One region of the Paenibacillus sp. MER 99-2 genome, then DNA from elsewhere that is predicted to be linked to it. Evidence: riboswitches for the same ligand, from Rfam matches in the RefSeq annotation. Region 1 holds a riboswitch; each other region holds the start of a gene.

Region 1 (3,154 bases):
CGCCACGACCGCATATGATGATCTCCGTGACTATGTATCTCGGCGACAAAAAATAATATATCACGCAAGCACTTACATGTCAACATGAAATGCTCATAAAGAAGCCCGGTCCAGATATTCCACTCCGGATCGGGCTTCTCGTGATTGGGATCTCAGCACTAATTCGTGCCCGTTTAGAAGTTAAAGCAAGTTACAGCTTGGATGGCCAGTTGCCATACCATGCATAACCGCCTCTTCTTTCTTTGTCAATATCGCTTAATTTATATTTTACGATACCGTCACGACCGATAAAGATCGGTTTATCCGTTCCGACTTCATAGAAACGAGCCCAGATCGGTGCAGCTTTGGAGTCAGCGATGATTTTGCTGTCTCCATTAGCTCTCTCATACCTGTAACCTGTAATTTTCACCTTGTTAAACCAAGCTTCTGCTCCCTTGATGGATGCAGTAATTTTGGCGTTGGAAGGTCTCGTTTTCAGGAATTTGACAATTGTTACACTCTCTCCAGCAGTTAATGATGGCACTTCATAGATTCTTGCACCTGCAGGCTTGAGTGTGCTGGAATCATGTTGTTGTCCCCACGCTGTCAGCTTGCCACCTGAAACTACCTGAGTGTTCAAAATAGCATCTACACCTTTAGCAACCGCATTTTTACTACGATTAGCTAGATTGCTGTCGATAAACGAGAAGTCACCTTTGCGTGTCGCTACTTCATCCAGCATGTACATTACATTAATCATTGCATCATCATTATAAGTGATATGTTTATGATAACCGGAACTTTGATAAACTTGAGGCCATCCACCATTGGAATACTGCATATTCAGCAAAAAATTAATGCCTTTAATCGCCGCAGCAGAATAACGTGGGTCGTTTGTCTTTTTAAACTCTTTGGCTAATCTTCTAATTTCTGAGTATGTAGCTTTATTATCGATTGTAGATTTCGCCCACTCACCCGTTGTTTGCTTATATTCTTTTCTCCAGCCACCGTCCGCTTGTTGGTTCTTCAAGATATCAGATATACTTGCTGTCGTTCCTGAAGCATCAGCAGCAGATACAGTGTTAACGGGTTGGATTACCATACCTACCGCAGAAAATACCATCGAAAACGCCAACACTAATGTGACTAACTTTGTTTTTGTACTCAAAATGATTACACACTCCCTATAATTAGAATCATTCATTTTCCATCATTCTACTTACTTCTCACCTTCTAATTACACGACCATCCACCACCACCTTAATTTGAATTAAAATATAACTACTATATTTTTATCCAATATGTGGATTGGATAGAACGATCTTATGCAAAAAAAATATCTTTGTCAATTAATGCAACATCTTGTAACATTCCTCGATTATTGTATCTATGAGAATAGTTCAAACTGCACATGACAAAGTTCGAATGATATACAACCCCGTTTGGATTTGAAACACATATTACTTTTTTGTAATCAGTTGCATCTTTATTTCGTGTTTCTTCTTCATAAAAATCGATAGTTCCGTTAACATTGGGCGATAAAGAAGGTATTAAGAAGGGTTTGACATTTACGCATATATGCAATATAGTTTCAAAAGGTTACAAAAACTTAATTATTCAATTGCCGAGTTTCATGTTTGAAAACGGGGGAACCATTTTGGGTGAATTATTCTTATACATAGGAAATATAGGGAACCTTCTACCGAACCCTTAGCTAACTCCGTAGGCAACGAAGGGAGAACATTGATTTTGAAAAAACTTATCATCTCCATTTTTGGAGCAGCAGTACTATTTACTTCAGGTGCAACAAGTACAGAGGCAAGCACAATCAATACAGTTGTTAATAACATGACAGGCATTCCGTACAAATGGGGCGGTACAACCATGGCCGGCTTCGATTGTTCTGGATTCATGAGATATCTCTTTGATAAATATAGCATCGATTTACCTCGCACTTCCCAGCAGCAAGCCAAAGCAGGAACACCAGTATCCAAAGCGAACCTTCGCACAGGAGATCTTGTTTTCTTCAACACAATGGGCAATGGCGTTTCACACACAGGCGTTTATATCGGTGACGGCCAATTCGCACATGCTTCAAGCAGCAAAGGGGTCAGCATCACCAAATTGTCCAACCCTTACTTCAAAGACCGTTATGTCACAGCCCGCCGGGTAACTGGGCAGTTTATGTATAATAAAATGATCGGAAAAATATAATAGCATAAAAAAAGATAGGGAACAGCCTCTGGCTGTCCCTTTTTTTATCCATTTTTTGTCTTCAGTTGTTTTTCTGAACCATGTAAAATGTACAGGGAACAGAAAGGAGCCTAAATAATAAATGAAGAAGTTGATGATCGCGTTATGTGTTATTATTTTAGTTTTAACAGGTCTAGGTTGTAGTAGTGAGAGCAAGAAAGATTTCAGAGATGTTTCTTGGGGTACTAAACTCGACAAAGTTATCTCAATGGAGAAAAAGAACGGTAACGCTGGTTATGAAGAAGAAATACATGATGAGCATGAGAAAAGCATTGAATACTCTAATCTGATTGTTCTTGGAAAGAAAGCAGATGCTACATACGTTTTTATTGATTTATTGGATAACGATAGCATTATGGGACTAATGGAAGAAAGTAAGATATTATTTGAGGAATTAGATAACCCTAATACAACAGAAGCAAGAAAAGACGAAATACGCAAGCTAATGGATCAGCGCATGGAAGAAATGCAAAATGCAGCAGATGAATATCCATTAGATGACTTTTTACTTCATGAAGCTTCTTATGATTTCGGCATGTTAAGTAGCAAAGATTCGGACGAACTTCTGGCAGAGCTCACAAGTAAATATGGTGATCCTAAGAGTGAAACATATGCAAACTCCCTTGTTTACCTTTGGGAAAATGATCGCTCAACGATTAAATATTCTCCTGAACGTTACTCCACAATAGACTATACCGCCAAATACTCCATCATGGAACAATTTGCTGATGTAGACAAGTACAATAAGAAATCAAATAGTAAAGAAAGTAAAGATGAACTTTAAAAAAACAAGGTCATGTGCTCTATTAACAAGCACATGACCTTGATACATTTAATTACCTCATTTCACTAGTGCAGTGCCTTCTGTACGCGCATTGCACCCTGAGACAGTGCATGTCCACCGCCTACGGCTCCTGCAACA
Region 2 (3,154 bases), on a different contig from region 1:
TGCGACGTGCGGCAGCCTGGGGATGCACAATGAGTCCAGCAGCGATCAGATCCTCCCAATCAATCAGACTCGGTGCTCCTTCATAGGACGTATGCACACGTGCTAAGGCATGGCGAATAGCTTCTGGCGAAGCGTTCTCGACCCCGATATCTCCTTTGCGCGTTGCGTCAGCCTCAGGAATGAAGGCGTGCTTACAACCTGGTACCTTATTGGCAATAATTTTCCGTATCCGCTCGCCAGCATGATCTGGATCGGTCAGGACAATGACACCTCTTCGCTCCTGAGCAAGTGCAATGCGCTTTAGAATCCGCTGATTAATGGCTGAGCCGCCTGTTTCAATGGTATCCGCCTGAACGGCGCGCCTTATCGCCACCGTATCGTCACGTCCTTCAACCACGATCACTTCTTTTATCATGTTCCAATTCTTCCTTTCTAACGCAAAAAGAAGAGGAATATCCCTCTTCTCTGGCAAACGGCGGGCGAGACTGAATTCAGACCCTCCCGCCGCATATTCCGCATGAATCATTCATGCCTTATATTTTATAGCATTCCCATTTCAAAGTAAAACGATTTTAGTTTGCTTCCGGCTTCACCGGACCGATCACATAGACCGTTTTACCTTTTTTACGTCCGAAGTTAATGGCATGCTTCACACTGTCATAATATACGTCAATCTTATTACCTTTAATAGCTCCGCCCGTATCTTCGGCACGACGGAAGCCAAGACCTTCAATGTATACCCACCATCCGATGGGAATGACTTTCGGATCCACCGCAATAGTGCGACCTTCTGTTACCCGAGTACCGGAGGCTGTTTTGGTGCCAATGCCAGGCTCTTCAGAAGAATATGCCGTCATAGACACATTTTTGAGGACTTTAGAATACTTAAAAGAAGTACCTGAAACGGTAATAACTTTGCTGCCCGAGGCAGAAGATTTATCCGAGTTCGATGATGCCGTTTTTGTTGCTGTTTTTGTCTTCGAAGTGCTAGCCGATACCGTCTGGATCTCAGGCTCCTTCACGACAGGTGCAGGTTTAGCTTTGGTTCCGACAGCGATGACCTTATCTACGCGATTGGTCGATACCGACTTGCCTACCATTTTCTTGGAGACTAATTCTCCATCTTGGAACACTTTCTCAATATGTTGTACGAGTGTACCTTCTTTACCACTCACGATGACGCGGTTGTCACCTTTGTACAAGCTAGGGTCAGCCGTTTTGATGACTTTGAATGCGATGGGCTGCTCCACATCAACTGTACGCTTTGTTACACGCACTACACGGATTTTCATATCCTCTTTGATTGAAGTTCCAAGTGCAGGGTAAACTTTATCATCGCTTGCAATTTCAATACCCGACTTTTGAATTACCTCTTCTACCGATGCATCGGTTGTATACAGAGTCTTGGTGTCTCCGTCTGCCGTAATATTTACTGGAACGGCCCGCTCAATAACGATGCGGTCTCCATCTGCAATCGCCCCATTCAAGGGCATGGATACCTGATCGTGAGGGCTGACTGTGATTGACTGCTCCTCTAACAATTCTTGAAGCATTCCTGTACGAGTCTCTACCGCCTGAGCTTTGCCATCGATAACCAGCGAAATTTGTTTCCCGGCCTGACCATAAACGACTAACAAGATCATGATTGTAAGCGCAATTGAGAATATCGCGATCAATGCCATTTGACGCATGTTCTCATGCTTCCACCGTAACGCGAAAGACTTACTGGATGATCGTGACTCATGGGTCTCTTCTGTTTGGAATGTGCCCACTTCTCCGTCCTCCTTCATAGCCTCGCCGTCTAGAGTAATGCATGATGTCTTTGACGCGACTATACCTGATTTTCTACAGAACACGGGTTAGACCAACCTAGCCGGTTCTGCACCATGAATCAATCTTCGCAACATGATGTCATCCTCCTGAATACTTACCGTATGATGACAGTATTTCTTTTATTCAAAAACAAAAAAAGCCAAAGAAAGAGTGTAAGAGGACTCTTTCGTGGCTTCCGAATGATTTTGAATATCGGAAATTCATGCACGAGGTTGCCTCTCTTTTTCCGCTTGCGAGGTTAGCTGTCGGGTTCGGGCGAAAGAGAGCCGCCCTATCTCCGGTCACCCGCTCATGGCGGACGCCCTTGAATTCACCCCGAGACCCAAAGAAGAAATCAAATAGTGGCTTCGCAGATCATTCCGCTGCTTTTAGGTCAGCGAACGATGCGCACCGGCTATATTCACCGATGTTTAAGCCCTATTGGTTCCCCCGCTCTCCGATAACGGAGACTCAGCGAGATTGATTCATGAAAGTAATGTTGTTCATCGGAAAGTGTCCCTTTGTTCATCCCCCGAACATCTGTCCAATTTTCCGCACAACAATTCACTGAAAAGATGATATCCTGTTTCGATGCATGTTGTAAAGCGTTGTTCAAGTACGTTTTTCTAAATATTTGGTTAAAATATTGTAATATTCTTGATTTATTTGGATCAAAAAGCAAATTACCTCCGTCTAGCTCACTTTTTCATCCCATTTGCTCCATTTTTTAACGAATACCAAATCGTTCCATGGCATTTTTGGTGGTTATTGCGGCAATTTCCTCTAGCGAAATGCCTTTAATTTCCGCAGCTGCTTCTGCAACCAGACGTACATGCGCTGTCTCATTTCGTTTACCACGAAATGGATGTGGAGTCAGATAAGGAGCATCTGTTTCAAGGAAAAATCGATCCATCGGAACCTTCTCCAGTACCTCTTTGGGTTGCTTCGCATTTTTGAACGTAATTGGCCCTCCGAATGAGAGGTGAAATCCTAGATCAAGACATAGTTTCGCGGTTTCCCAGCTACCTGAGAAGGAGTGCATTACTCCGCCAACGTCTCCAGCCTTTTCTTCTCGCAAAATTTTTACAATGTCCTCATGTGCATCCCGATTATGAATGACGATGGGCATGTTCAACTCACGAGCTAGTCCAATCTGCTGTCGAAGCACACGCTGCTGTACATCCTTTGGTGACGTATCCCAATGATAATCTAAACCAATCTCGCCAATCGCCACGACTTTTTCATGCTTGCATAAAGATGCAATCCATTCCAAGTCACCTTCTTGCATCGTGATTGCATCCACCGGATGCCACCCAACAGCTGCGTAAATAAAGTCATATGT
Region 3 (3,154 bases), on a different contig from region 1:
AACCGACCTTTTCATAAACCCGAATGGCTCGGGTATTCCAGGTGAGAACTTCTAAATCAATTTCATTTGAAGGATTCCTTCGGATCGCTTCCTGTACAATCGCAGACACAAAATCCACGCCTTGTCCATGACCGCATCGTTCGGGATGCATACCCAGCCCAATTCGGGTAACACCCACAAGTGGAAAGAACTGTGCGAATCCACAAATCTCATCATGCTTGTCAAAAATGACAGCATATTGATCTTTCCGTAGCTGCACATCCCCAAATTCGACTTCAAGTGCCTTCATCTGCTCCCAAGGAAGCCAGCTATAAATATTATAAGGCGGGTCGTAATGCCAACTGCATATCTGCTGTGCGTGTTCCTCTTCCATAGGTTTAACGTGAAACGTCACAGAAGCTTCGTCCATACTTCCTGCACGCTCCTCTCATTTGTAGGATAGGTACCAGGTACCTCTTCAAAACGGACAAGCTCCTAAAAGGTGATGAATCGATCCTACAGATCATGTGTAAATGTATAGATATTCCTAACGCTACTCTACAGAACGTGGTGTCGTTTTGGCAAGTCTTCGTAAAATAGAAAAAAATTGAAACAAAAGATTGGTTTATTACGTTTATATTACAATAGGATGGGTAAAAACATCTTAAGGGCACGGACGAGAAAGCACAAAAAAACCGCCGGATACATTCCTGCGGAGAATGGATCGGGCGGTTCTGTTATGCTTGGTTACAGTATGATGTTGCTCAGCTTGTCCTTAGTCACGTGCGAGTGTTTCATATGCGTCCGTGCTCATAATACGTTTAGCGCCAACATAACGGTTAGCCCAGTAGTTTTCGCTCAATGCGCTGATCGTAACGCCTTTGGAAGAAGAAGAGTGTGCGAACTTACCTTCTCCAACGAAAATACCTACGTGTGAAATTCCACTGCCTGAAGTATTAAAGAATACCAGATCGCCAGGTCTCATTTCTGAACGGGACACAGAGTCACCCATTTCGAATTGGGAGCTTGATTGGCGAGCCAAATCAATGCCAAGCTTGTCGAATACATACCGTGTAAATCCAGAGCAGTCAAAGCCGTTAAGCGTTGTTCCTCCGCTTTTGTATGTAGTTCCCATTGCTGAGTCGATTACTTCATCCATTTTTGAATCTGCGAATGCGCTGCCAGCTCCAAGTGATAATGCAAATGTGAGGCTAAGTACAGCTGCGGTTAGTTTCTTCTTGAACAAGAGATATACCCCTTCCAATGCCTGCGAGGTTAGCTTAAGGATTCGGTTGAAGGTCCCCTATGATCCCTCTGTAGCAAGATCAATTCACCCATAACTGGTTCCCCCGCTTCCCAGGTGCTAGGAATTTGGCTATGCTAGTTGTGCACCTGTGAAATCAAGAAATGACGATTAAATTTTAAGTAGTTACAAATATGAAGGTAAAGATTACAAAGTTGTTACTAAAAACTCACTGCGATTATTGTAACAGAGGAACACTGCTTTGGCAACGTTTAGCAGTAAAATTAGCAAAAAAAACCTCGACCTTTGACGGGGAAAGGTTGAGGTTTGCTTTTGTGAAGCGCTATCATCGCGTTTATGTGACATGGAGATGGTAACAAATTTTAACCTGTTTGAATCAACCTCTAGTCGACTTGGACTGCCATAAGCGGAAATGAGCACATATCTTCCATAGAGACATGAGACAGCGAGCCAGCGGATACGTTTGCTGTAATATAAGGCCAGCGAGGCCTGTTAAGAACCATGATGCTGAAGTAAAGGCACCGAAGAGAAGCAGATGCAGCCCTCCCAGAAGCACAGCGATGCCAATTACAGACACGATATGACGAAGTGCGATCCATAGAGCGTATAATATACCGTGTGCCCGGCCTTCGCCATCTGGAGCTGATGCACCGAACTGCATGTATAACATCACATGGTGAATAATCCAGCCGTACACGATCCACAGGGCGACATATGGAATGCCAGGCAGTAACAGTTGTAATGAATGGAATCCATTCATTAGAATGGCGTACAGTTTTGGCACAAGCCAGTAGGCGGGTAACAGCATCAGCAACGTTCTTATGAAGTGCAACAGTAACATCGGTTTCCACAACACTTTGATGCCACGGACAAAAGGAGTTCGTTCCTCAGATTGATTAAAATGCTGTAATGAATACAACAGCCCTGCTTGAATGAGGGGAGTAATCAGCATGCGTAGCAGCAGCATGGCTCCAAGAATCCATAGATACCGATGAACCTCAGGATGAGTAGAGAGACTCAGTTGGCTCTCCATTTTGAACAGCAGCGTACTGAGCTCTCCAGCATCCGTGACAGGATACCGAAGCAGCAGCGGGACTACTGCGGACTGCACTAACCGATAGATAAAGTATCCCCATACTAATTGATAGATGAATAGTAGTGCGGCTATGAACATGTGCTGACGGACGAGAAACCAGCCTTCACGTATTTTTGCTTTCACTGTCTCCACCTCACCATGACAGACTTCCGAAAATAGCTTCTATAAGCTTGGTCGTGCTAAAACTCCAGCGGAATTTAGTTGGTTCGTCCAATTTGGCTTTTAGGAAATTGTCCATATGACGGTTCTCTAGTACCACAGTGTATAGAGGGTCGGTCATGGCCCAAGAAACCGGAGAAGTATAGGTAAGCTTATAGGTGACTCGATCCTCGTTTCCGTTCCATTCCTTGTTCACGATATGCCCATCCTCGAACACAATTCGAACAGGAACCTTCATATAATTGCTTCCCTTTTTCTGAATGGTCACAGAGGATTCATACACCTCTTGATCACCCTTCTGAATCGGAGTTACGCTGATTTTCTCTACAGCGAAGTTTGCCATCCCATCGCCATATACATATTGATCAAAGTACGTAGACCATGAAGTGCGAGTAACTTGTTCCACGACCTTTTGGAAATCTGCTGAAGTGGGATGTTTGAAACGGTACTTCTTCACATAGGTAGAGAGAATGCGTTCCATTGTTTTGGAGCCGACTTGTTGTTCGATACCGAGCAAGACAAGCTTACCTCGTGTATAGACATTTGCTGCATAATGGTTCTGTGAATCAAATTTCCATGCTTCCTGTGTCAGTGGGGCGGGAGACGTGATCAAGCCTGCTTGAACAGGTAAGTTAGGGATTAGGCCATATTCTTGC
Region 4 (3,154 bases), 700 kb from region 1:
AACGCAGCGATCTTGATCGTATCTGCGGCAGTATTCCACAGTGCCGGTATGACACAGGTTGCCGAGATTGCAGATGCTTACCATCTGCTCACACCTCTGCTTGGCACCACTGTTGCAAGTGTTCTCTTCGGCGTTGCCCTGTTGGCATCTGGTCAGAACTCGACACTTACCGGTACTCTCGCTGGACAGATTGTTATGGAAGGGTTCCTTAACATTCGAATCCCTGCATGGTTGCGACGTCTGGTCACTCGCCTGATTGCAATCATTCCTGCCGTCATTGTTACCGCTATTGCAGGAGAGCACGGAACAGAGGAACTGTTGATCCTAAGCCAAGTTGTACTTTCCTTACAGCTTCCTTTTGCGGTTATTCCGCTGGTCATGTTTACGAGTGACAAGAAGAGTATGGGTGCATTCGCGAACAAACTTTGGTTAAAAATCACGTCATGGATCATCGCTGCAGTCATCGTTGTCCTGAATGTGTACCTCATTATTCAGACCATAGCACTGTTCTAATGTAAATAAAGAGCCGACTCATGCAAGTGAAATGTTCACTTGAAATGGGTCGGCTCTTATTTATCCTTTTCCAGAACTATATGCTCCAGTAGGGTCATCAGCAACGAAGAGTATTTTGGAGTATATATCTCCTAATCTTGATCTGGTAAAAGTAAAGGAAGAAGCTGCTCTAGATTATCAATTGTCCAATCCGGGTGATCCTGATCTTCAAGCTCAGGCTGGAACCGTCCATACCCCTGTAAAATGCGTATCGTTAGCATTCCAAGCTTCTTCGCCGGAACGATGTCATTATCAATGCGATCTCCGATCATAACCGCTTCCTCAGGCCTGCACCCTGCCTGCTTCAATGCCACCGCATACAGTTCACGATCAGGCTTGGACACTCCTTCTTCAGCCGAGCAGGCAAGCACATTCACATACTTACGCAATCCATAACGCTCTAACCGTTCCTCCGTGCCCGGACTCTGATTAGCAATGATGCCAATGCGATAATACCGTGACAGTGATTTGAGCACTGAACCTGCGCACGCATAGGGCTGCTCAAGCTCTTTGCGAAACTTCAATTTAGCCTGAATCTGCTCTCTATGCTGTTCATCGCTAATCAACGTGCGTATCGCCACTTTCATTGGCCACGCCTCATAGTTTCGGTAACAGGTGACAAATATCTCCCGCACAGTCTCGATCTGCACCGGATATCCAAGCGCACAGGCTTCTCTCACAAACTGACCGATAATATCGTCTACAGGCTCCCATTCGTCTACTAGCGTATCTCCTACATCGAAGAACAACCATCTTAACCCACGTACATCCGGCACATCTATTCCTCCTTGTCAGCTACGGGAAACTCTTGCTGCATCCCCTGAACAATAAAAAAAGAAGACCCACTTCATGCATGAGTCTCCTCAAAATTCCGTTTACCATTTGTTCATAAGTTTAATGATCTAATATTTCAATTATATCAGGCACCTAACAAGGGAGCAATTATCGGTTGCAACATCAACCGTTAAGTAGGAAACCCACTTCTCCATTTAATGAATAGACAATCCGATCGGCACCCATGCCTCGATAAATTCCTTTTGGATGGCTCTGTTCAGTAATCACACACAGTGACTTAGATGTCCACGAACGACAGATCTGCAAATAACGACAGGTCAAGTTCAGACTATTCTCGAAAATAAAAACATTACCTACACTGCTCTGAGGTAAAAACCATTTTTCAGCCGCAGCTGTATTCATGCGAATGACATGCTCTACCCCGAATTTCCGGAGTTTCCTTTCTTCCCCTGCACTGTTGGTCAGAACGGCAAACGGCATTTTTTTGTACATCAACAGTTTGATAAATTTACGCCCCGCTTCATTCGGAGCAGTCACTAGAATCATCTCATTATCCATCATTCGTTCCTCCCTTGGCGTGAAAAGACAACAAAAAAGAAGCGTGGGGGACCAAGGCCTCCCGGACGCTTCTTAAAGAATCCATGGCAAAAACACCATGAACCAGCGTACGGCTTGTTGCCTCTCCCTTTAACGCTTACGAGGTTAGCTGACGGATTCGGGCGCGAGAGTCGCCCTATTTCCGGCTGTTACCGGAAAATTCACCCCATGGATCCATACTGCCCTAGAACAGCGCATCCTTTTGGTTCCCCCGTTTTCCACCCATGAATGAATGGAAACTCAGCGATTAAAACATCGTTCTTACATCATGACTGATTAGATCGATATTATCGTTTGTTTCGTTTTTTCATGTACAATAGAAATTAAATTAGAAATTACGATATGAATCATACACCGAGGTCATGTTGATGTAAAGTGTACACAGATCACCGAATCGACGGATTTATGCCGTTTCAACCCAATGATATCGCTTACAACATATGTTTGCTTCATCCATCTCCTTGAAACTCTCTAATTCTCGTGATCACAGAAATCACCTACCTATTCGGCCCTATGGAGAGCGATTCAAGCTCCTAAATGCACCAGAACTATAATTATCCAATATTAGTTTTGCATTATTTAATTGTAACCAATATAATAGGTATATACGAAAAAGGAATCATTTATTTTGATACTGGAGGCGATTTTCATGACCGTTTATGAATACAAAGTTAATACCCTTCGAGGCCAAGAACAAGAAATGTCTCAATACCGGAACAAAGTGCTGCTTATTGTGAATACTGCTAGTAAGTGTGGATTGACACCACAATTCGAAGGACTGCAAGAGCTGTACAATAAATTCAAAGACCGCAATTTTGAAGTCCTCGGATTCCCGAGCAATCAGTTTGCACAGGAAAAGGGTTCATCCGATGATATTGCTGAGTTCTGCCAAATGAACTATGGTGTAAGCTTTCCTATGTTCGAGAAGATCGATGTCAACGGGTCAAACGCTCACCCCCTATTCCAACATCTCACCAAAGAAGCTCCAGGCCTACTCGGCTCCAAAGCAATCAAATGGAATTTCACTAAATTCCTCGTGGATCAGGAAGGACGTGTCGTGAAGCGTTACGCACCCAAAACCACCCCTGATCAGATTGAAGCTGACATCGAGAAATTATTGAAATAAATTGAACAACCAACTGCCACCTAACCGGAGACCCCAGCGCTAAGCAGGAATTTTCCAGTTGGTGGCTTTTTTTTGCACTCAAGA

The links. A riboswitch is a leader RNA that binds a small molecule or an ion and turns the genes downstream of it on or off. The one in region 1 is predicted to bind cyclic di-AMP.
Region 2: linked by a shared signal. The riboswitch ahead of M3636_RS27700 (resuscitation-promoting factor) and the one ahead of M3636_RS14595 (C40 family peptidase) in region 1 are both predicted to bind cyclic di-AMP.
Region 3: linked by a shared signal. The riboswitch ahead of M3636_RS28540 (C40 family peptidase) and the one ahead of M3636_RS14595 (C40 family peptidase) in region 1 are both predicted to bind cyclic di-AMP.
Region 4: linked by a shared signal. The riboswitch ahead of M3636_RS11180 (hypothetical protein) and the one ahead of M3636_RS14595 (C40 family peptidase) in region 1 are both predicted to bind cyclic di-AMP.

What each region holds. Positions count from the first base shown of each region.
Region 1 is NZ_JAMAUZ010000002.1:781,309-784,462, reverse strand. It holds tRNA gene M3636_RS14605 (tRNA-Leu) at 1-12, opposite strand, end outside; gene pelA (pectate lyase) at 191-1,147, opposite strand; cyclic di-AMP (ydaO/yuaA leader) riboswitch at 1,592-1,723, shown strand; gene M3636_RS14595 (C40 family peptidase) at 1,729-2,193, shown strand; gene M3636_RS14590 (hypothetical protein) at 2,315-3,016, shown strand; gene M3636_RS14585 (carboxymuconolactone decarboxylase family protein) at 3,082-3,154, opposite strand, start outside.
Region 2 is NZ_JAMAUZ010000013.1:51,482-54,635, forward strand. It holds gene rnmV (ribonuclease M5) at 1-415, opposite strand, end outside; gene M3636_RS27700 (resuscitation-promoting factor) at 573-1,772, opposite strand; cyclic di-AMP (ydaO/yuaA leader) riboswitch at 2,045-2,299, opposite strand; gene M3636_RS27705 (TatD family hydrolase) at 2,540-3,154, opposite strand, start outside.
Region 3 is NZ_JAMAUZ010000016.1:27,624-30,777, reverse strand. It holds gene M3636_RS28545 (GNAT family N-acetyltransferase) at 1-409, opposite strand, end outside; gene M3636_RS28540 (C40 family peptidase) at 755-1,225, opposite strand; cyclic di-AMP (ydaO/yuaA leader) riboswitch at 1,229-1,366, opposite strand; gene M3636_RS28535 (carbamoyl transferase) at 1,620-2,462, opposite strand; gene M3636_RS28530 (M1 family metallopeptidase) at 2,473-3,154, opposite strand, start outside.
Region 4 is NZ_JAMAUZ010000002.1:85,649-88,802, reverse strand. It holds gene M3636_RS11190 (Nramp family divalent metal transporter) at 1-513, shown strand, start outside; gene M3636_RS11185 (HAD family hydrolase) at 645-1,328, opposite strand; gene M3636_RS11180 (hypothetical protein) at 1,510-1,908, opposite strand; cyclic di-AMP (ydaO/yuaA leader) riboswitch at 2,024-2,200, opposite strand; gene M3636_RS11175 (glutathione peroxidase) at 2,594-3,070, shown strand.